3 regions of the Variovorax sp. V93 genome follow, and region 1 is predicted to be linked to each of the others. Evidence: predicted binding sites of a transcription regulator. Region 1 holds the regulator's gene; each other region holds the start of a gene.

Region 1 (7,193 bases):
GCGCGCGGGCCCGTTCAACAAGAAGGACGAGGCCGATCGCCTGAAGGAGCGGCTCGACAGCGGCGGCCTCGAATCGGCGCTCGTGCGCGTGCAGCGCTGAGCTTGCCGGCAGCCGTCACGGATATTCTTTAAGCTTCGCCGCGCGGCATGGGCCGCCGCCAGGATCGTCCTGGGCATGCCGCTTGCGGGAACTCCGCGCGGCGCGCCGGCTCAGTCTGCCGTACCCCACAGGAGAACTCTTTCAATGAAACGTCGTGACTTTTCGCTGGCCGCCACCTCGCTGGGCCTGCTTTCGCTGGCTGGCAACACCGCGCACGCCCAGGCGCGCGCGCCCAAGGCCGGCACCGAGTACCTGGTGCTCGACAAGCGCGTGCCGGTCGACGCGCCGGCGGGCAAGGTCGAGGTGATCGAGTTCTTCTCGTACAACTGCCCGCACTGCAACGACTTCGAGCCGCAGCTGGAAGCCTGGCTCAAGACGGCCCCCAAGGAAGTGGCGTTCCGCCGCGTGCCCGTGCCTTTCGTGGGCAACGACGTCGAGGCCAAGCAGCGCCTGTACTACGCGCTCGAAGCCATGGGCAAGGTCGACGAATTCCAGCCGAAGGTCTTCGACGCCATCCACAAGCAGCGCCAGAACGTGAACGGCGACGCCAACATCATTGCCTGGGCGGGAGCCAACGGCCTGGACGGCGCCAAGTTCAAGGAAGTCTTCACCTCCTTCGGCGTGGCCAGCAAGGCCAAGCGCGCCGCGCAGCTGACCGACGCCTACAAGGTGGCCGGCGTGCCGGCGCTGGCCGTGAACGGGCGCTGGTACGTGGACGGCGAGCTGGCCGGCAACATGACCAAGGCGCTGCAGGTCACCAACTACCTGATCGGCGAAGCCAAGAAAGGCTGACCCCGGGCTGCGCGGCACTTCGCGTCCGCTGCGCGCCCACACCCCCTTGCAGGGGGCGGCACCTGCGGCCCGGCAAAGCCGGTTCCGCGGTGTCTCCCGGATGGGATGTCAAGCCCGCATTTGGCGGGCTTTTTCATTTGCGGTTGAAGGCTTGGCGCCATCCGCCGCATACAATGCAGAGCAAGTTTCGTGCCTCTATGACATTGCACTCCTACTCCCACACCACCCCTCTTCTTCGCAGCACCGGCCGCCTGGCCCGTCTCGCTCGCGCGGCTATCGGTGCGCTGCTGCTGGCCGGCCTGGCCTCGGGCGCGCTGGCCGAGACCGCCGACCGCAGCAAGCCGATGAACATCGAATCCGATGCGATGCGCTACGACGACCTCAAGCAGACGAGCGTGTTCACGGGCAACGTGCTGGTCACCAAGGGCACGATCATCATCCGCGGCGCGCGCATCGACGTACGCCAGGATGCCGAGGGCTACCAGTACGGCGTGGTCACGGCGGCGCCCGGCAAGCGGGCCTACTACAAGCAGAAGCGCAATGCGCCCGACGAGTGGATCGAGGGCGAATCCGAGGTCATCGAGTACGACAGCCGCGCCGACAACGTCAAGTTCATCCGCAATGCCGTCATGCGCCGCCTGCTCGGCGCCACGCCGAACGACGAGAGCCAGGGTGCGCTGATCGTCTACGACCAGAGCAACGACACCTACACCGTCAATGGCTCCACCGTGCCGCCGAACACCGCGGTGAACGCGCCGGCGGGCGGACGGGTGAAGACCATCCTCACGCCCAAGAGCGCCACCGCGCCGGCCCCGGGAGCTTCGGCGCCCGCCGGCGGACGGGCCGCGCCCGCGGCAGCAGCCCCCCAGCCGGCGCCCGGCGCCGGCCTGCGCTCGACCACCACGCTGGGCGGCGAAGGGGAAGGGCGCAAGTGATCGAAACCGCTGGAACCCAGAACGCCGACGGCACGCCGGGCAGCCGCCTGGTGGTGCGCGGACTGCAGAAAAGCTACGGCAGCCGCAAGGTCGTGCGGGACGTCTCGCTCGACGTGCAAAAGGGCGAGGTCGTCGGGCTGCTCGGCCCCAACGGCGCGGGCAAGACCACGTCGTTCTACATGATCGTGGGCCTGGTGCGGGCCGACGCGGGCGACATCACCATCGACGGCGAGCCCATCGCCCACATGCCGATCCACCGGCGCGCCCGCATGGGCCTGAGCTACCTGCCGCAGGAAGCCTCCATCTTCCGCAAGCTCACGGTCGAGGAAAACGTGCGCGCCGTGCTCGAACTCCAGCGCGAACCCGACGCCAGCGGCAAGCCCGCGCCTTTGACGAAGCAGCGCATCGAGGAGCGGCTCTCGGGGCTGCTGGCCGACCTGCGGGTGGACCATCTTCGCGATTCGCCCGCGCTCGCGCTCTCGGGCGGCGAACGCCGCCGGGTCGAGATCGCCCGCGCGCTGGCCACGCAGCCGCGCTTCATCCTGCTGGACGAGCCCTTCGCCGGCATCGACCCGATCGCGGTGATCGAGATCCAGCGGATCATCAGCTTCCTGAAGGAGCGCGGCATCGGCGTGCTCATCACCGACCACAACGTGCGTGAGACGCTGGGCATCTGCGATCACGCGTTCATCATCAGCGACGGGCATGTGCTGGCACAAGGCACACCCTCGGAGATCGTCGACAACGCCGAAGTACGCAGGGTGTACCTCGGCGAGCACTTCCGGATGTAAGGGAGGAGTCGGTCTCCATGAAGCAAGGGCTGTCCCTTCGCGTTTCGCAGCACCTGGCGCTCACGCCCCAGCTGCAGCAGTCGATCCGGCTGCTGCAGCTGTCCACGCTCGAACTGAGCCAGGAGGTGGAGCAGATGCTGGACGAGAACCCGTTCCTCGAACGCACCGCGGAAGAAGCGGCGCGCGAGGAGTTCGGGCTCGACGCCATCGACACGCCGGTGCCGCGCGACGAAGCCGGTGAAGCCGCCGAGGGCGAATTCGCCTCGGCCCCGGCCAGCAGCGCAACCACCACTTCGAGCGAAACCTCCTCGGCAGCCGAGGCCGACGTACCCGCCGCCGACGCCACCGAGCGCGAGCCCGACTGGGAAGGCGACGGCACCGTCGACATGGCGCCCGACGACAGCGAATGGGGCAGCGACGCCCCCGCGCGCCAGAACAACCTGGGCGACGACGAACGCGCCGACGCCACCGAGCTCGCGCGCAGCCAGGAGTCGCTGCAGTCCTTCCTGCACCGGCAGGCGCTGAGCCTGCGGCTCAACGAGAACGACAGCGCCGCGCTGCGCTTCCTGATCGAATCGCTCAACGACGACGGCTACCTCGAAGACTCCCTGCCGGCGCTGGCCTCGGGCCTCGCGGGCGACGACAACGACCAGTTCGACGAACTGGTGCACCACTTCCAGGTGGCGCTCGGCCTGCTGCAAAGCCTGGAGCCGGCCGGCGTCGGCGCGCGCGATCTGGGCGAATGCCTGTGCATCCAGCTGCGCGCGCTGGCCAGCGAAAGCGAGACCGAAGAGCAGGCCCTGGTGCGCAAGACCGCCATCGCGATCTGCAAGCAGCCGATGGAGCTGCTCGCGCGGCGCGATTTCAAGCGCCTGGCCACGCTCACGCGCACCAACGAAGAGGTGGTGCGCTCGGCGCTGCAGATCATCTCGCGCCTGGAGCCCAAGCCGGGCCGCCGCTTCGTCGACGTCGAGCGCAACATCGTGATTCCCGACGTGATCGTCACCAAGATCGGCCGCGGCACCAACGCCAAGTTCCGCGTCATGCTCAACCCCGAGGTGATGCCGCGGCTGCGCGTGCACGACATCTATGCCGGCGCGCTCAAGTCGCACAAGGGCGAGGGCAGCCAGGCGCTGTCGCAGCGGCTGCAGGAGGCGCGCTGGTTCATCAAGAACATCCAGCAGCGCTTCGACACCATCCTGCGCGTGAGCAACGCCATCGTCGAGCGGCAGAAGAGCTTCTTCGTGCACGGCGAGCTCGCAATGCGGCCCTTGGTGCTGCGCGAGATCGCCGACGAACTCGGCCTGCACGAATCGACCATCTCGCGCGTGACCACGGCCAAGTACATGGCCACGCCTTTCGGCACGGTCGAGCTCAAGTACTTCTTCGGCTCGGCGCTCGGCACCGAGACCGGCGGCAATGCGTCGAGCACCGCCGTGCGCGCGCTGATCAAGCAGTTCGTGAGCTCCGAGAGCATCAAGAAACCGCTGTCCGACAGCCAGATCTCCGAGATGCTCAAGGAGCAGGGCATCGAGTGCGCACGCCGCACCGTGGCCAAGTACCGCGAGGCCTTGCGCATCGCGCCCGCCAACCTTCGCAAGGCCCTGTAGAAAGCCGCCGATGGCCCGCCGCCTGCTGTCGCGCTGTGGGCAATGGGTCTTCGCCATGGCGGCGGCGCTGCTGTTCGCCGGCTGCGCCACCCTGCCCGACGAGGCACCGCGTCCGCCCACCAAGGCCATGGCCGCCTCGGCCGACACCGCGCTCGGCAAGATCGCGCTGGCCTCGCAGCCCGACCCCGACCTGAGCGGCTTTCGCCTGATGCCGGGCGGCGACTTCGCCTTCGACACCCGCATCCAGCTCGCGCGGCGCGCCCAGCGCACGCTCGACGTGCAGTACTACCAGATCGAGAACGACGAGACCGGCCGCTACCTGCTGCGCACGCTGCGCGATGCGGCCCGGCGCGGCGTGCGCGTGCGGCTCCTGATGGACGATCTCTACACCTCGGGCGAGGACGAGCTGCTGCTCGGCCTGGCCGCCACGCCCAACGTCGAGCTGCGCCTGTTCAACCCCTTTCCGGCCGGGCGCGGCAGCCTGCTCAGGCGCTTCACCGCTTCGCTGTTCGATTTCAGCCGCGTCAACCGGCGCATGCATAACAAGCTCTTCATCGCCGATGGCGCGATGGCGGTGGCGGGCGGGCGCAACATCGGCAACCAGTATTTCAGGCGCACGGCGGGCGAGAATTTCCTCGATCTCGACACCTTCGTGGCTGGTGCGCTGGTCCCGCGGCTGGGTGCGCTGTTCGACCAGTACTGGAACAGCGTCTATGTGCGGCCGGTCCAGTCGGTGGTGGCCAGCGAACTTCCGCAGGGCGAGCTGCAGAAGCGCTTCGAGGCCGCCACCGGCCCCGACACCACGCCGCCGCCGCCCAGGCCCGCGCCCAACGACCTGCTCGGCTACAGCCCGATCGCCGAAGACCTGGCTGCCGGCAAGCTCGACCTGATCTGGACCCTTGCCGAGGCCTACGCCGATTCGCCCGAACGCGTGATCGGCAAGACCGCCTCGTACGGCGGCGTGCCGCTGCTCGATGTCGACAGCGTGCGCTACAACGTGGTCGAGCAAATGCGCCGCGCGCGCTCCGAGGTGACCATCGTCTCGCCCTACCTGATTCCAGGCAAGGCGGGGCTCGAAGTGATGCGCGAGATCCGCCGGCGCAACGTCAAGATCAGCATCGTCACCAATTCCTTCGCCGCCACCGACGAGCCGCTGGTCCACACCGCCTACCGCCGCTACCGGCCCGAGATGCTCGAGCTCGGCGCCGAGCTCTACGAACTGAGCACCACGCGCACGCGGCGCAGCGTGCGGCTCGGCCTGTTCGGTACTTCGGTGGGGCGGCTGCATGCCAAGTCGGCGGTGATCGACCGGCAGATTCTTTTTGTCGGCTCGATGAACTTCGACCCGCGCTCCGAGACGCACAACACCGAGATCGGCCTGTTCATCCGCAGCCCCGAGATGGCGCAGCAGACGCTCAAGCTCATCGAGGTGCTGAAGCAGCAGGGCGCCTACCGGCTGCGCTTTGCGAAGGACAGCGGCAATTCGCGCATCGAGTGGATCAGCGAGGAGGAAGAAGCCGGCCGGACCACCGTGCTGAACGAGGAACCCGACTCCGATTTCTGGGGCCGCACCATGCTCGAGATGCTGGCGCCGCTGACGCCCGAGAGCCTGCTGTAGCCCGGGCGGCTCAGCCGCTGCGCACGCCCGACAGCAGCTTGAGGCCCAGCAGCACCATCACGCCGCCGGCCGCGCGGTCGATCCAGGCCTTGTAGCGCAGGTAGGCCGAGCGCGGCGCTGCCGACGAGAGCGCCAGCGCGACGACCGCGTACCAGCCGGTCTCGATGCAGAAGATCACCGCCGGCACCGCGAGCGCCAGCGCCAGCGGCACTTCGCGCGGCAGGAAGGCGGCAAAGATGCTGGCGTAGACCACGGCGGTCTTCGGATTGCTGATCTGCGTGCCCATGCCCAGAAGAAACGCACGCCGCGCATCGCCCCGGCTTCCGGGCGAGCGCTCTTCCTGCGAAACCGGCAGCGGCTGGCTCGCACCGCGCCAGATGCGGATGCCCAGAACCACGAGGTAGGCGCCCCCGAGCAGCTTCACCGCGAGGTACAGCGCGGGAACCGCGAGGAACGCCGCCTGCAGCCCGACCAGCGCCGCAATGGCGAACACGACGCCGCCCGCGCCCATGCCCAGCGCCGCGGCCAGGCCGTCGCCGCGCGACGACGAGACGGCGGTGCGCGCGACCATGACGAAGCTCGGGCCGGGGCTCATGGCCCCCACGACCATCGCGCCCGCGATGCCCAGCAGTGCAACCGTGATGCCGCTCATGGTCTTCTATTGCTGCACGTTGACGGCTTCGACCTGCACCAGCAGCTTCACCTTGTTCTCGAAGCCGAAGTTCAGGCCCCAGGTGATGCCCCAGTCGCTGCGCTGCACCGTCGTCTCGAAGTCGCCGCCGCAGACCTGGCGGTTGATGAGCGGATTCAGGTAGCAGTTGAAGCGCACGGCCCTGAGCGTGACCGGCCTGGTCTGCCCCATCAGCGTGAGCGTGCCCGGCACGTCGACCACCTTGTCGCCATTGAACTCGATGCGGTCCGCCACGAAGCGGCCGGTCGGGAATTCGGCCACGTTGAAGAAATCCTTGCTCTGCACGTGGCGGTTGAGCAGGTCGACGCCGGTGTTGATGGAGCCGATGTCCATCGTGATGTCGACCTTGCCGCTGCTGCCGGTGCCGTCGATCTGCACCGAGCCGTCCTTGGTGCTGAAGCGGCCGCGGTTGGTGGTGGTGCCGTAATGCCCCATCTCGTACATCACGAAGGTGTGCGTGGGGTCGATCACGTAGCTGGCGTTCTTCACCGGGCCGCCCGCGGGCTTGGCGGCCACGGCCGGCGCGGTGTAGTCCTGTGCCAGGGCAGGGGTGGCAAGGGCCGCCGCGGCAGACAGCGCGGCAGCGAGGAGGAGCTTCTTCATGGCAATGGGCGTGCGTGGCGTGGGAACGAAACAGGAAAAATTCAAAGCGGACC
Region 2 (7,193 bases), 2.4 Mb from region 1:
GCACCGGCTTGCCCAGCGCCGCGCCCAGCGCGCAGGCCACGCCGGCGCCCACCAGCAAGGCCCCGGCCAGGCCCGGCCCGCGCGTGTAGGCGACCACGTCGATCTCGGCCAGCGAGCGGCCTGCTTCGGCCATCACGGCCTCGGTCAACGGCAGCACGCGGCGGATGTGGTCGCGGCTGGCCAGTTCGGGCACCACGCCGCCATAGGCCTGGTGCATGGCGATCTGGCTGTGCAGCGCGTGCGAACGCAGCACCGGCAGTGCATCGCCATGCGTTTCCACCAGCGCCACGCCGGTTTCGTCGCAGGATGATTCGATTCCCAGGAGGAGCATGCCCGGGAGTGTAGGCGGCGCGGAATGCCCGTGCGGCACGGATGTTGCAGCAGGCCTTGTGCTCCCCCTCCCCCGCCATGAAATCCGGACTGAGTTTTCTGATCGCCGCCCGAAGGTGCGAAATCGACGAGCTGGACCAGCTCGCGCGCACCAGCGACCTGGTCGGCCTGATCGCGCGGCTGGTCCATGCGCTGCAGCGGGAACGCGGCATGTCCAACGTGTTCCTCGCCTCGCGCGGCGGCCGCTTCGCCGAGCAGCGCGATCCGCAGATCGCCGAATGCCTGGCGCTCGAGCAGGAGGTGCGCGCCGGGTTCGACCAGCTCGAAACCGAAGCGCACCCCGGCGCCACCGCGGGCAACAGCGCCCGCCTCTTCAGCCGCATCGCCTGGGTGCTTCCGGGACTGGACGGCCTGCCCGCCCTGCGCCGCCGCATCGGCGCGCTTGAGCTGACGCCCGCGCAGGCCACCGCCGCCTTCGCCAAGCTCGTGGCCGGCCTGCTGGCGGTGGTGTTCGAGGCAGCCGACGGCGCCACCGATCCCGAGATCTCGCGCCTGCTGGTGGCGATGTTCAATTTCATGCAGGGCAAGGAATTCGCCGGCCAGGAGCGTGCTTTCGGCGCCGCCTCGCTGGCCGTGGGCCGCAGCGACGAGGCGCAGCGCCAGCAATGGCTGCATCTCATCGAACTGCAGGAGCGCTGCTTCCAGGTCTTCACCGAGTTTTCGAGCAGCGGCGTGCTGGCGCTCTGGCACCAAAGCCAGTCCGAGGCTGTCATGGCCGAGATCGAGCGCCAGCGCCGCATGAGCGTGAGCCCGGCCCAGACGGCCTCGGCGGCCGCTCCCGACCCGCGGCTGAGCCAGGCCTGGTTCGACTGGTGCACGCGCCGCATCGACGCCATGAAAACCGTCGAGGACCGGCTGGCCGCCGACCTGCGCGAACTCTGCGCCCGCAAGACCGCGCAGGCACGCAGCGAACTGCAGCGCTACCAGCAGGTGCTCGGCAACCTGGCGCCGCAGCCCGAGGGCGCGCTGTTCTTCGACGACGCCGACACCCGGGCCACCGAGCCCGCGCAATACGGTCGCCACCTGGAGCGCTCGGTGCTCGACATGGTCCAGGAGCAGTCGCGCCGGCTGCAGGCCATGGGCGACGAGCTCGAGACCGTGCGCGCCTCCCTCAACGAGCGCAAGCTGGTCGAGCGCGCCAAGGGCCTCTTGATGGCGCACCGCCGCATGAGCGAGAACGAAGCGCACAAGATGCTGCTGCAGACCGCCATGAACCAGAAGCGCCGCCTGGTCGACGTGGCCGAGTCGATGCTCGCGATGGCCGACTACCTGCCGCTCGATGCGGCGCCCCGGCGCTGAGCGCCGCCCCAAAAAGCGTTCGGATTGGTGCAGTGCACAACAACCGTGCATGCATCCGGATTTCCGCCCTGCGGCCCTTGCGCTCATGCCGGCAACCGCTCTCCTGCTGCCGATTCGATAGCAATTGGCGGCGGCAAAAGCTGGCACACAGTTTGCTGAAGTAGTACATGGACCTTCGGGTCCCCAGGCAGGTGGCACCCAACGGCGGGTGTTGCCCGCCGAGATCGGACAAAGGCGTCCCCCATCCCGCAAGGGCTCGTTTTCGAGCAGCCCCTGCGCGGTGCGGGACGCCTTTTTGTTTTTTGCCTTCCTTTGTTTGTTGTTCTTCAACCGGAGCCCGCCACATGACCGACCCGCTGAAAACCCGCCTCAGCCGCCGCCGCGTACTGCAAGCCGCCGCCATCGGCGCCGTGGGAGTCAATCCTGCGCTGCGTGCCGCAGTCTGGGCCCAGGGCTCCGACAAGCCCGAGAAGGAAGAAGTGAAGATCGGCTTCATCCCGCTGACCGACTGCGCCAGCGTGGTGATGGCCTCGGTGCTGGGCATCGACAAGAAGTACGGCGTGAAGATCGTGCCCAGCAAGGAAGCCAGCTGGGCCGGCGTGCGCGACAAGCTCTCCAACGGCGACCTGGACATGGCGCACGTGCTCTACGGCCTGGTCTACGGCATGCACCTGGGCCTGAGCGGCCCGAAGAAGGACATGGCCGTGCTCATGACGCTCAACAACAACGGCCAGGCCATCACGCTCTCGAAGAAGCTGGCCGACAAGGGCGCGGTCGATGCTGCCTCGCTCGCCAAGCTGATCGCGAGCGAGAAGCGCGAATACACCTTCGCGCAGACCTTTCCCACTGGCACGCATGCAATGTGGCTCTACTACTGGCTTGCATCGGCCGGCATCGACCCCTTCAAGGACGTCAAGAACATCACGGTGCCGCCGCCGCAGATGGTGGCCAACATGCGCGTGGGCAACATGGACGGCTACTGCGTGGGCGAGCCCTGGGGCCAGCGCGCGATCATGGACGGCATCGGCGTGACGGCCATCACGACGCAGGACATCTGGAAGGACCACCCCGAGAAGGTGCTCGGCACCACGGCCGACTTCGTCAAGAAGTACCCCAACACCGCGCGCGCCGTCACCGCGGCCATCATCGAGGCCGGCAAGTGGATCGACACCGGCCTGCAGAACAAGAACAAGATGGCCGAGACCATCGCGGACAAGAGCTACGTCAACACCAGTGTGGACGCGATCAACCAGCGCATCCTGGGGCGCTACGTCAACGGCATGGGCAAGAGCTGGGACGACCCCAACCACATGAAGTTCTACAACGGCGGCGCCGTGAGCTTTCCCTACCTGTCGGACGGCATGTGGTTCCTCACGCAGCACAAGCGCTGGGGCCTGCTGAAGGAGCATCCGGACTACCTGAAGGTGGCCACCGAGATCAACCGCATCGACATCTACAAGCAGGCCGCCGCCGCCACGCAGACCCCGGTGCCCAAGGACGTGATGCGCAGCAGCAAGCTGTTCGACGGCACCGTGTGGGACGGCAAGGATCCGAAGAAGTACGCCGAGTCTTTCAAGCTGCATGCCTGAGGAGAAACACATCATGGTCAGCGCTGTATTTCATTCGCCGATGGACGCATCCCTTCCTCTCCCGCGCGCGGGAGAGGGTCGGAGCGAGGGTGTGCCCCGCGCCGAGGCGCCCTCGCAACCCGCCGCTGCCGCCAGGGAGCCCAAGCCGCGCACCCCCATCGACCTGCGCGCCTTCTGGATGCGCGTGCTGCCGCCGCTCGCGGGCTTCGGCCTGCTGGTGCTGATCTGGGAGCTGGTGGCCATGAAGAGCACCACCGGCTTTCCATCGCCGCTGGCCACCTGGCAGCAGGCGCTCACGGTGTTCAGCGATCCGTTCTACAGCAAGGGGCCGAACGACCAGGGCGTGGGCTGGAACGTGCTCTCGTCGCTGCAGCGCGTGGCGCTGGGCTTCGGGCTGGCCGCGGCGGTCGGCATTCCGGCGGGCTTTGCGATCGGGCGCTTCGAGTTCCTTTCGCGCATGTTCAATCCGCTCATCAGCCTGCTGCGCCCGGTCTCGCCGCTCGCCTGGCTGCCGATCGGCCTGCTGGTGTTCAAGGGTGCCAACCCGGCGGCCATCTGGACCATCTTCATCTGCTCGATCTGGCCGATGGTGATCAACACCGCGGTGGGCGTGCAGCGCGTGCCGAGCGACTACATGAACGTGGCCAAGGTGCTGAACCTGTCGGAGTGGAAGATCTTCACAAAAATTCTGTTCCCGGCCGTGCTGCCCTACATGCTGACCGGCGTGCGCCTGGCCGTGGGCACCGCATGGCTGGTGATCGTGGCGGCCGAAATGCTGACCGGCGGCGTGGGCATCGGCTTCTGGGTGTGGGACGAGTGGAACAACCTCAACGTCGCCAACATCATCATCGCGATCTTCGTGATCGGCATCGTCGGCCTGGTGCTGGAGTTCGCGCTCATCAAGCTTGCAACCGCATTCACGTTCGAAGAGGTGAAGTCATGAATGATGATTCGAAGTACATCGAGATACACAACGTCGAGCAGCGCTTCAAGACCGCCAAGGGCAGCTTCCTTGCGCTGCAGGGCGTCAACCTGAACGTGGCCAAGGGCGAGTTCGTCACGCTGATCGGCCATTCGGGCTGCGGCAAGTCGACGCTGCTGAACCTCATCGCCGGCCTGACCACGCCAACGCAGGGCGTGCTGCTGTGCGCGAACAGGGAAATCAAGGGCCCAGGCCCGGAACGCGCGGTGGTGTTCCAGAACCACTCGCTGCTGCCCTGGCTCACCTGCTTCGAGAACGTGTACCTCGCGGTCGAGCGCGTCTTTGCCGCCACCGAAGGCAAGGCGCAGCTGCGCGCGCGCACCGATGCGGCGCTCGCGATGGTCGGCCTCTCGGCCGCCGCGCAGAAGCGCCCCGGCGAAATCTCCGGCGGCATGAAGCAGCGCGTGGGCATTGCGCGCGCGCTGTCGATGGAACCCAAGGTGCTGCTGATGGACGAGCCCTTCGGCGCCCTCGACGCGCTCACGCGCGCCAAGCTGCAGGACGAGCTGCTCGCCATCGTCCAGAAGACGCAGAGCACCGTCGTCATGGTCACGCACGACGTCGACGAGGCGGTGCTGCTCTCCGACCGCATCGTGATGCTCACCAACGGCCCGGCCGCCACCATCGGCGAGGTGCTGAAGGTCGACATCGCCCGGCCGCGCAACCGCGTCGAGCTGGCCGAGGACCCGGCCTATGTGCACGCCCGCAAGGCGGTGATCGATTTCCTCTACACGCGCCAGGCGCACGTAGAAAAAGTCGCAGCCTGACCCGGCGCGCAAGGCGCATGACGCGATGCCAGCCCTTCGTGGAACACCGCGGAACCGGCTTCGCCGGGCCGCTGGTGTTGCCCCCGGTGAGGGGGTTGGCGAAGCGACACGAAGTGCGCGCAGACTGGGGGTGAGCCAGGCTCAGGACATGATGACCTGCAGGCTGTGCTCGTACCAACCCGTGAGGCGCTCGAAGGTGTCGACGAGCGCCTCGCTCGAACGCACCAGCGTTGCGCGGCCTTCGGGGCTTTCGAGCGCCTGCACGCCGCCGACCAGGCGCAGCCATTCGTCGCGCGCGGCCGCCAGTGCGGCGCGGATCTCGGGTGAACTGAGGGGCGCGCGCTCCAGCTCCAGCAGCGCGGCCTCGAACTCGTTCATGGTCGGCAGCAGCCGGCCGCGCGAAGCCTCTGCCCCGATGATCGACGCGAGCAATGCGTCCTTCGCCAGGCGCTGCGCGCGCATGCGCTGGCGCCCGCAGATGTTGACGATGCGCAGCGCACGCCGCGCGCCGGATGCTTCCAGCGCCTCCGTCATGGCCTCGGCCGCCGACAGCAAGGCCTCGCCACGCGCGTCGATCTCGGCCAGCCCCTGCTGCGCGGGACGCGCGGCCAGCGACGCGGCGAGCGCGCTCCAGGCGGCCTGCACTTCGCCCAGCGCGAGCACGCCGGCCGCGCCCAGCTCGAGGGTGCCCAGATGATCGAGGTTCTGCTGCACCCGCTCGGTCGACTGCGTGCGCAGAACCCGCGCGCGCTGCACGTCGATGCCCGACAGCAGCTGCGCCGCCACGCGCACCAGCCGCTGCGAGAGCATGCGCAGCTGGCCGGCGCGGTTGATCGCATCGGCCCACTGCGCGGCCTCGATGACCGAGCGAGACACCTCGCCCAGCCGCAGGTTGGCATGCATTGCGGCACCGCGCAGCAGGCCGAAGGCTTCGTCTTCGCCGATGCCGCGCGCCGACATCAGCAGGCCCTTGGCGCGGTCGACCCACTTGCGCTCGTCCATGCGCGTGCGCAGCGCGTCGAGCTCGGTGCGCAGCGCGGCCTCGCGCTGCCAGCGGGCCTGCGCGCGGGCGAGCAGTGCAGCAAGCGACACGGCGTCCAGCGCATCGATGGGCGCCCAGGCATGCACGCCGAGCGCGGCCAGCGCCTCGTGCTGTTCTCTGCTCAGCGGCGCGCTGGCCAGGCTCAGCGCGCAAGGCGGCGCGCCGCCCCAGGCCTGCAGTGCTTCGACCAGCGCCGGCAGCTGATCCGCCGGCTCGGGCAGATGGACCCATGCCTGTTGCGGTGCAAGCGCACCCACCTGCTGCACCAGCGTGTGGCAGGTGGCCACTCCGAGCATGGTGGCATTCGTCCCCTCCAGCGCCAGCCGCAGCGGCTCCGGCAGCTCCGGCAAGGGCGCGGAGCCGGCGAATTCATTGGGCAGAACGGCGAGAAGGGAAATCATGGCGAGGTGTCGGAGAGCAGCGCAAGCATAGGCCAGGCCCGCGCGTTTTCGCAGGCACGCCTCTTGCATCGAACGGGGTGCGGTGTAACGAAGCACCGCTTTGGTGAGGCTGCAGGCTCCTGCATCCATCCCGGCACCGTACGTGCCGGGAAGCACCCCCACGCCGGCAGCGTCCGCCACCGGCATCCCGCCCCAACCCCGTCCGCCGACACGGCTCCTGCAAGGCCGCGCCGCGGCATTTCGCACGATTGAACGCCATGTCCAGCTTCAAGACCTTTCTGCATTCCGGCCACGGGCCGACGCTGTTTGCGTCCTTCCTGTACTTCTCGTTTTCGTGCTGCATCTGGGTGCTCAACGGCGCGATGGCGCCCTTCATCGGCGAGAGCTTCGACCTCTCGCCCGCACAGAAGGGGCTGATGCTGTCGGTGCCGATCATCGCGGGCGCGCTGATGCGCTTTCCGCTCGGCATCCTGTCGCAGTACATCGGCCGCAAGAACGCGACGCTGGTCGAGATGGGCCTGATCGCGGTGGCGATGCTGTTCGGCTTCTTCTTCGTGAAGAGCTTCAACGACCTGCTCGCCATGGGCGTGCTGCTGGGCATTGCGGGCGCAAGCTTCGGCGTGGCGCTGTCGCTGGGCTCGGGCTGGTTCCCGCCGCAGCACAAGGGCCTGGCAATGGGCCTGGTGGGCGCCGGCAACGTGGGCACGGCGGTGTCGGTGCTGG
Region 3 (7,193 bases), on a different replicon from region 1:
GCCGTCTCGTCGCTTTCCTCGGCGCGCGGCGGCGCGGCCAGCACGCGCACCGGCAGCGCCGCCAGCAGGCAGGCGCCGCCGGCCGCGCGGCCGACGAACTCCCGGCGGGAGGCGCCGCGGCCTCCTTCGCTGTTGCGATCCGTCATGCCGCCTCCTTCAGTTGGACGCCACGCGGGCCTCGCCCGCCCGGGCGGTGCGCGCAGTACCGGCGGAAGGGATCTTGAAGACCCACACCATGCCGCCCTGCTCCAGCAGGTTGACCTTCTTCGCCACCTCGCCGCCCCACAGCGGCACCGCGCCGCCCCAGCCCGAGACCACGGCCACGTACTGCTCGCCGCCCTGCTGCCAGGTGACCGGCGGCGCGACCACGCCCGAGCCGGTCTGGAACTCCCACAGCACCTTGCCGGTCTTGGCATCGGCGGCCTTCAGGTAGCCCTCGGGCGTGCCCCAGAACACCAGGTTGCCGCCGGTGGTGAGCACGCCGCCCCACAGCGGCGCGCCGTTCTTGATCTCCCAGGCGATCTTTCCGCTCTTGGGATCGATCGCGCGCAGCGCGCCGATGTAGTCCTCGTTGAGCGGCTTGATGGTGAAGCCCGAGCCGAGGTAGGCCGCGCCCTTCTTGTAGGCCACGGGTTCGTTCCAGATGTCCATGCCCCATTCGTTGGCGGGCACGTAGAACATCTTGGTGTCGGGGCTGTAGGCCATCGGCATCTGGTTCTTGCCGCCCAGGAAGCCCGGCGCGGCGAAGACCGAGCTGCCCTTCTTGCCGTCGCCGCCCGCGACCGGATCGCCCGGGCGGTTGTCGGCCACGAAGTTCGGGCGGCCGGTCTTCAGGTCGATGCCGTCGGCCCAGGTCGTCTTCCTCACGAAGGGAAAGGCGTTGAGCAGCTGGCCGGTGGTGGCGTCGTTCACGTAGAAGTAGCCGTTGCGGTCGGCCTTGCCACCCACGCGCCGGCCGTCCATGTCGAAGGTGACGAACTCGTTCACGCCGTCGAAGTCCCAGCTGTCGCTGGGCGTGTTCTGGTAGTGCCACTTGATCTGGCCGGTCTTCACGTCGATGGCCACGGTCGAGCACGAGAACAGGTTGTCGCCCTTGCGCAGGTGGCTGTTCCACGGCGCCGGATTGCCGGTGCCGAAGTAGGCCAGGCCGGTCTTGCTGTCGTAGGTGCCGCCCAGCCAGGTGGCAGCGCCGCCGGTCTTCCAGAGGTCGCCCGGCCAGCTCTTGTTGACGGTGCCCGAGACGCCCGCCTCCTTCTTGTTGCCGTCGTTGTCGTAGGTGTAGCCCATGTGGCCTTCCACCGTGGGGCGCGACCACACCATGCTGCCCGTTTTGGCGTCGCGCGCCTCGACGCGGCCGACGATGCCGAACTCGCCGCCCGACACCCCCGTGAGGATCAGGCCGTTGGCGATGATCGGCGCCGCGGTGGCCGAGTAGCCGGCCGCGTAGTCGTCGATCTTCTCCTTCCAGACCACGTTGCCGGTGTTCTGGTCGAGCGCCACCAGCTGCGCATCGAGCGTGGCGAAGATCACCAGGTTGTCGTACAGCGCCGCGCCGCGGTTGACCACGTCGCAGCAGGGCATGATGCCCTCGGGCAGGCGGTGCTCGTACTTCCACAGCTTCTTGCCGGTGGTGGCGTCGAGGGCGTAGATGCGCGAGTACGAGGCGGTGACGAACATCTTGCCGTTGTGGATCACGGGCTGCGCCTCCTGGCCGCGCTGCTTCTCCCCGCCGAAGGAGAAGGCCCATGCCGGCGCGAGCCGGGACACGGTGCCGGTGTTGACCTGCTTCAGCGGCGAGTAGCGCTGGCCCTGGGTATTGACCCCCCAGGTCAGGACGTTGCCGTTTGCCGTGGCTTCGGACTGGATCATCTTGTCCGTGACTTGCGCGCCGGCGCCGCCGGCCGCGGCCAGGCCGATGGCCATGAGCGCGTTCAAGAGCTTCAATTGCATGGGATGTCTCCTCGTGGGTGTGGATAGCGGCTCGGGCGTGCCATGCGGGCATGCCTTCACGGGAGTCAAGGGCAATCTCCATGCCACGCGCAATGCAGCCTTCCAGGGGCTCTTTCGCGCATCGCGCGGGCTGCCGGCCGCGGGTTTTCCCGCTGCATTGCTACAAGGTCGAACAGCGCGCGGGCCGGCACCGTTGCATCCCGGCGCAGTGGTCGGGCCGTGCAACGGGTCGCTGCGGCAGGTGCTAGGTGACTGACGGTGCCGGCGCACATGTTCCACAGCGGCAGCGCCGCGCACAGCACGGCGGCGGCGCCAAATTGCTCCGTCCATGCGCGCTGGACCGGCCTCGCGCCCGCGTGGAAGAGCATCAGCGCCTCGAACGGATTGCCGAGCCCTCCGGAACTCGCTATCTTTGCCCTCCAATGGCTTGTTCGCAGCTCGCGTCGATTATTCGCACCATCCGAAGGATGGTGGGTTAGCGCGCGGCCCGAGTCGCCAAAGCAACCCGCCCCACGAGGCGGGTTTTTTTCTGTCTCCTGGGCTCCTCAGAGTTACTGGAGATTGGAATGCTCGAAACCGAAACTTCGCGGACGGCCGCCGCCGCCTCCTCCTTGCCAGGGGTCCTGCATATGGTCTGCGGGAAGATCGCCTCCGGAAAGTCGACGCTCACCAGGCACCTCGCAGCGCAGCCGAAGACGGTTCTCATCAGCGAGGACGATTGGCTCGCGCGTCTTTACCCGAACGAGATTCATGCCCTCGCGGATTACCTTCGCTGTGCCGGCAGATTGCGTGAAGCGATGTCGGGCCACGTCGAGGCGCTGCTCGCGGCCGGCACGTCCGTCGTATTCGATTTCCCCTCGAACACCGTCGCAGCAAGAGGATGGGGCCGCGGCGTCTTCGAGAAGGCCGGGGCCGCCCATCGCTTGCACTACCTGGATGTTCCCGACGAAGTCTGCAAGGCGCGCCTGCGCATTCGCAACCTCTCGGGAGAGCATCCGTTTGAAACGACGGACGCGGAATTCGACGAAATAACCAGTCACTTCGTCGCGCCATCGGCGGAGGAAGGCTACGACATCGTGCGATATGACTGAACGGCCGATGAAGTTCGACACGCTGCCTGAGACTTGTCTCGTCGGCGCGGCCTTTGCAATTCGCGTTCTAGGGGTTCAGCTCCCACTTCGGGCTCATACCAAGGGGTTGATGCGATGGGACTCTTCTGGTCTCGTGCACCAGCTCACGGGGATACTGCCGAGGGCTTCGTGGGCATGACCAATGACCCGTTCCCGACTCGGCCAACTGCGGACTTCCGCACCTGCACGCTGCACGCTGCACGTAGCCTCATGGAGAAACAGGACGCCGCTTCTGCGCCTGTGCGTTCAAGAAGTTGCAGGCTGAAGTGGTCAAAGGCGGACGCTTCTTGCATTCGCACCCACAAGCGGGCGAGCTGGCCAGGAGCTGTCTTTCAAAGACGCCCTGCTGCACCCGAAACGGGGCCCTCGCTCACACGGCCTATGTGAACATCCACCCGAGTAAACTCCGCGGCTTTTCGTTTCTGCAGAGGAGCGACTTGCGATGGCTGTCTTGGACACCGGCCCTTACTTCCACGGAACGCGGGCGGACCTCCAGGTGGGCGACCTGCTCACCGCAGGCTTCCGCTCAAACTACGACGGCGACGTCGTGATGAACCACATCTACTTCACCGCCTGGCCCAAAGGCGCCGGGCTGGCTGCCGAAATGGCGAAGGGCGACGGTCGTCGCCGCGTCTACATCGTCGAACCGACAGGCGCCTTCGAGGACGACCCCAACGTCACCGACAAGAAGTTTCCGGGCAATCCCACACGCTCCTACCGCAGCCGGGAGCCGCTTCGTATCGTCGGCGAACTGGAGACCTGGGAACTCTTTGACGCGGAATACATCCTGCAGTTGAAGGAGCGCGTACGCGCAGGCATGGGAGAGATCATTAACTGAATCGCGCCTGCCGATGCCGCGCAGGATAGCGATCGGAAAAAACTGGATGTTGGCCATATTTTGGGCGTTGCAGCTGCGCGGCTGAATTCGGCCACATGCCATCATTCAGCCAGTTGCCACGGGTCCCGCGAGACCGCTCGTTCGCGGCGCTTGCCAATCTAGAAGCCTTCGAGAATGCCTCCATCAACTGAAGCCCTGCAACGATTGAGCGACTTCGCCTCTGGCAAAACCCCGGTGTCCGAGTTCGAGCAACAGCTCTACAACGATCCGGACATTGAAACCTTGCTCTCGGCAGAGAGCGCTCCTCGATTTTGCCAAACGGGGACGACGCTGTTCCACTACCTGATCGGGCTCGACTTCAGCGACCCGGGCCACGTGCTCAACGCACAGAACGTACTGGTCTCGTTGCTCCAGAAGCACGGAGTGGAGACGGCGCTGGCCGGGACCGCAACGGCGGAATATGCGCTGCTGCTCGATGCCCAGCCGCGCCGGCTCGGCGCGGACGTCAAGTTCCTTGCCTCATTACTCGATGCCGCACCACCCCTGCCTTCCAAACAGAGAAAGGCATGGCTGCGTCAGAGAATCCTGGAACTGTTTAAGTACGCCAAGCAGCCCCCGCGCTGGTTGCAGGCTCCAGCGTGGCCCATCGGAGATGCTGGCCCTTTGGTTTTCCTGGGGCAGTTTCCTGTGGCCGACTACTTTCATGACGAGGCGGCGGTGTATGTTTTCCATGATCCGGCGAAGGACGCGTTCACAACATTCGTTCAGCTCTGCTGAACTCGCGGCATGAGGACAATCACCAAGACGACCTTACAAGCCACGCTCAAGCGGCTTTCTTGACCGAAATCTTTCCGCTTGGCGCACCGAGCAATGCGTGTTCCGTCCCTGCAGCGATCTGGTCCGCGAAGGCGCCGCTCCCGACAGCACGTGCGAGCGTGACAGCGCCCGCAAGCGAAGAGAGGGCGGCGCAAGCGGCTCCCACGTCCCGTGGCGCACCTGGTGAGGCGGGACCATCGATGATCGCCTGTGCAACGTCGCGCAATGCCGTCTCAAACGTTGTACGGGAGGCTTCGTCCGATCGCGCCACTTCCGCCGGCATCGTCTGCAGCGTGCAACTCTCTGACAAGTCGCACGTGCGCTTGGCACCGAGGTAGAAGCGCACAAACTCCGGCCACCAAGCGCGTCCGTGCTTTTCTTGGAAGTACAGCACGCCACCCCGCAACTCGGCCATGCCCTGTGCGACCGATTCCCGGAATGCGTGGGCCTTTGAGTCGAAATGCACGTAAAAGGCACCCGATGTCAGGCCTGCTTCCTTCGCCAGGCCGTCCACCCCGATCCCGCCGAATCCAGCCTTGCGGAACCCGCGACCTGCGCCCTCCAGGATGCGTTGCCGCGTCTGCACCTTCTGCTCGGACCTTGACACAAGAAGCTCCTTCGACATGTGAAGCCAACAATTGTAGTTGTTCAAAACACGATCGTTATGTATTATCGAATAACGGTCGTTACTTGAAATGCCCTGCAGATCGCAGCGTGTGAGTCGATGCCGTTCTTTCTACTTGGAGTACCCATGCCACTTACCCTCACCCTCACCGAGGGCGTTCTCCCCAAAGGCCAGGAAAAAGCCGCCTTCAGCCGACTGTCCGATGCCATGCTCAAGTGGCACGGCCTGGCGGGAAACGAGGCGATGGCGCCCAACATCGTTGGCTCGATCCACGTCTTGCCGAAGGAACACACGTATTCCGGATCCAAGGAGGCCTCCGTGGCCTTCGTGGAATGGAAGGTCCCATCCTTCGCGTTCGCCAGTCGGGATGTGCAAGTCGGCTATATCGAAGAGGCCACGAGCATCATTCATGAGCTGTCTGGCGAGCACCACCCGAAGGAGCGCATATGGGTCAACGTCGTGCACGCGGTGGACGGGGCCTGGGGCATTGCCGGGGCAGCCCTCACCAATGCGCAGCTCAGTGAAGGGGCTGCTTCAGCCTGACACGCCCGGGGCAGCAACACGGTCTACCGGGTGGTAGCAGACAGTGTCGTGGCTCCATTCGCATCCAAGTACACCATCATGCAACTCTCGAACTATCTGTTCTTCACCACAAACTGTGATCAGGCTCTGGCCTTCTATACGGAGTGCGGTCTTGGCCGTGTCGTCGAGGTTCTGCGCTACGGAGTCGATAGCATGCCCGTGAAGAACGAGGCCATGCGCGGCAAGGTCATGCACGCGAAGTTCGAGGGACCAGGCCTGCTCTTCTATGCCTCGGACAACGAAGACGCCGAACCGATGCGGGGCTCCGCGCACTTGCTCGCGATGGACGACCGAGGTGCCACGAACAAACTCTTCCAGGCCCTGGGTGCCGACGGAACAATCACAACCCCCTTGGGCATCCAGCCCTGGGGCGACTACTACGGCAAATTGACCGATCGTTTCGGTGTCCAGTGGATGCTGAACTGCGCCGAGTGAGATCGTTGGCAGAGCGCCTCTTGAGCACGGTCTTCCTGGTCGAAGTCTCTTTTGGAGCAAGCGGAAGGTCGGCGATGGGCCCAAAGCTTCGAGGGTGCGACCGGCTACGGTCGGCCAGTTCCAGTAAACGGCTGCCCCATTTCCTACCAGACATAGGGAATGAGACGATGACGCACCTGGCTCGCATATTCGTTGTATCCGGGAAGATCGCGGCGCAAGATTTTTTCCTCATCAAGAAGCCGCCAGACAAGCACCGGCAGAATGAGCGGGACGAGACAGAGCGTGAGCCATGAGCCGAGTGCAAGCGGCATTCCGATGAAAAGCCAGAGCGCGCCAGCGTACATGGGATGACGCACATAAGCGTAGGGGCCGCTGTCGATCACCTTTTGATCGTCCGCGACGCTGATGTTGGCTGCTGCATAACTATTGACCTTCAGGACCCAGAAAATAAAGAGGAATGACAATACGATCACGACGTTCCCGACAAAGGAGAGATATGCGGGCACCGGCGAGACGCCAAATCGGTAGTCGAGTGAAGGCAGGATGATGAAAATGAAAAACGCGAGGATGATGAGCGACACGATGATCTTCTGCGGCCATTCTTTCTCATGCTGTGGTCCGGCATTCATGCGGCGTTCGAGAAGCGGCCTGTCGTGGAGGGCGAGATAGACGGTGAAGCCGATGGTCGAGGCGGCAAAGACTGCGATAAAGAGCCAGCCCTGCCAGTATTGCCACGTGCCCGCGGGCAGGAAAATGAAGGCAACGAATACGGCCATCCCCGCAACTCCTTGCGCGATGGCTTTCTTGAAGAGCGGAT

What was found. Region 1 encodes sigma-54, which starts transcription at its own class of promoters, with help from an activator protein. Its sites were predicted from a motif close to TGGCANGNAANCTGCTTT; they were not measured.
Region 2: a site for sigma-54 is predicted at 1,831-1,848, ahead of ACAM54_RS17185 (CmpA/NrtA family ABC transporter substrate-binding protein). Genes of this name have one in related genera too.
Region 3: a site for sigma-54 is predicted at 2,019-2,036, ahead of ACAM54_RS31680 (PQQ-dependent methanol/ethanol family dehydrogenase). Genes of this name have one in related genera too.

Annotation. Positions count from the first base shown of each region.
Region 1 covers NZ_AP028669.1:571,665-578,857, forward strand. The annotation lists gene ACAM54_RS02555 (SPOR domain-containing protein) at 1-100, shown strand, start outside; gene ACAM54_RS02560 (thiol:disulfide interchange protein DsbA/DsbL) at 245-892, shown strand; gene lptA (lipopolysaccharide transport periplasmic protein LptA) at 1,090-1,827, shown strand; gene lptB (LPS export ABC transporter ATP-binding protein) at 1,824-2,618, shown strand; gene ACAM54_RS02575 (RNA polymerase factor sigma-54) at 2,636-4,228, shown strand; gene ACAM54_RS02580 (phospholipase D family protein) at 4,239-5,846, shown strand; gene ACAM54_RS02585 (LysE family translocator) at 5,857-6,498, opposite strand; gene ACAM54_RS02590 (YceI family protein) at 6,505-7,140, opposite strand; gene ACAM54_RS02595 (YceI family protein) at 7,182-7,193, opposite strand, start outside.
Region 2 covers NZ_AP028669.1:3,621,906-3,629,098, forward strand. The annotation lists gene tsaD (tRNA (adenosine(37)-N6)-threonylcarbamoyltransferase complex transferase subunit TsaD) at 1-331, opposite strand, end outside; gene ACAM54_RS17180 (nitrate- and nitrite sensing domain-containing protein) at 409-1,689, shown strand; gene ACAM54_RS17185 (CmpA/NrtA family ABC transporter substrate-binding protein) at 2,034-3,278, shown strand; gene ntrB (nitrate ABC transporter permease) at 3,292-4,221, shown strand; gene ACAM54_RS17195 (ABC transporter ATP-binding protein) at 4,218-5,027, shown strand; gene ACAM54_RS17200 (ANTAR domain-containing protein) at 5,169-6,470, opposite strand; gene ACAM54_RS17205 (nitrate/nitrite transporter) at 6,728-7,193, shown strand, end outside.
Region 3 covers NZ_AP028670.1:1,177,935-1,185,127, reverse strand. The annotation lists gene ACAM54_RS31685 (high-potential iron-sulfur protein) at 1-146, opposite strand, end outside; gene ACAM54_RS31680 (PQQ-dependent methanol/ethanol family dehydrogenase) at 157-1,950, opposite strand; gene ACAM54_RS31675 (AAA family ATPase) at 2,517-3,041, shown strand; gene ACAM54_RS31670 (hypothetical protein) at 3,156-3,467, shown strand; gene arr (NAD(+)--rifampin ADP-ribosyltransferase) at 3,523-3,918, shown strand; gene ACAM54_RS31660 (hypothetical protein) at 4,123-4,695, shown strand; gene ACAM54_RS31655 (TetR/AcrR family transcriptional regulator) at 4,742-5,359, opposite strand; gene ACAM54_RS31650 (4-oxalocrotonate tautomerase) at 5,486-5,902, shown strand; gene ACAM54_RS31645 (VOC family protein) at 5,981-6,376, shown strand; gene ACAM54_RS31640 (isoprenylcysteine carboxylmethyltransferase family protein) at 6,520-7,152, opposite strand.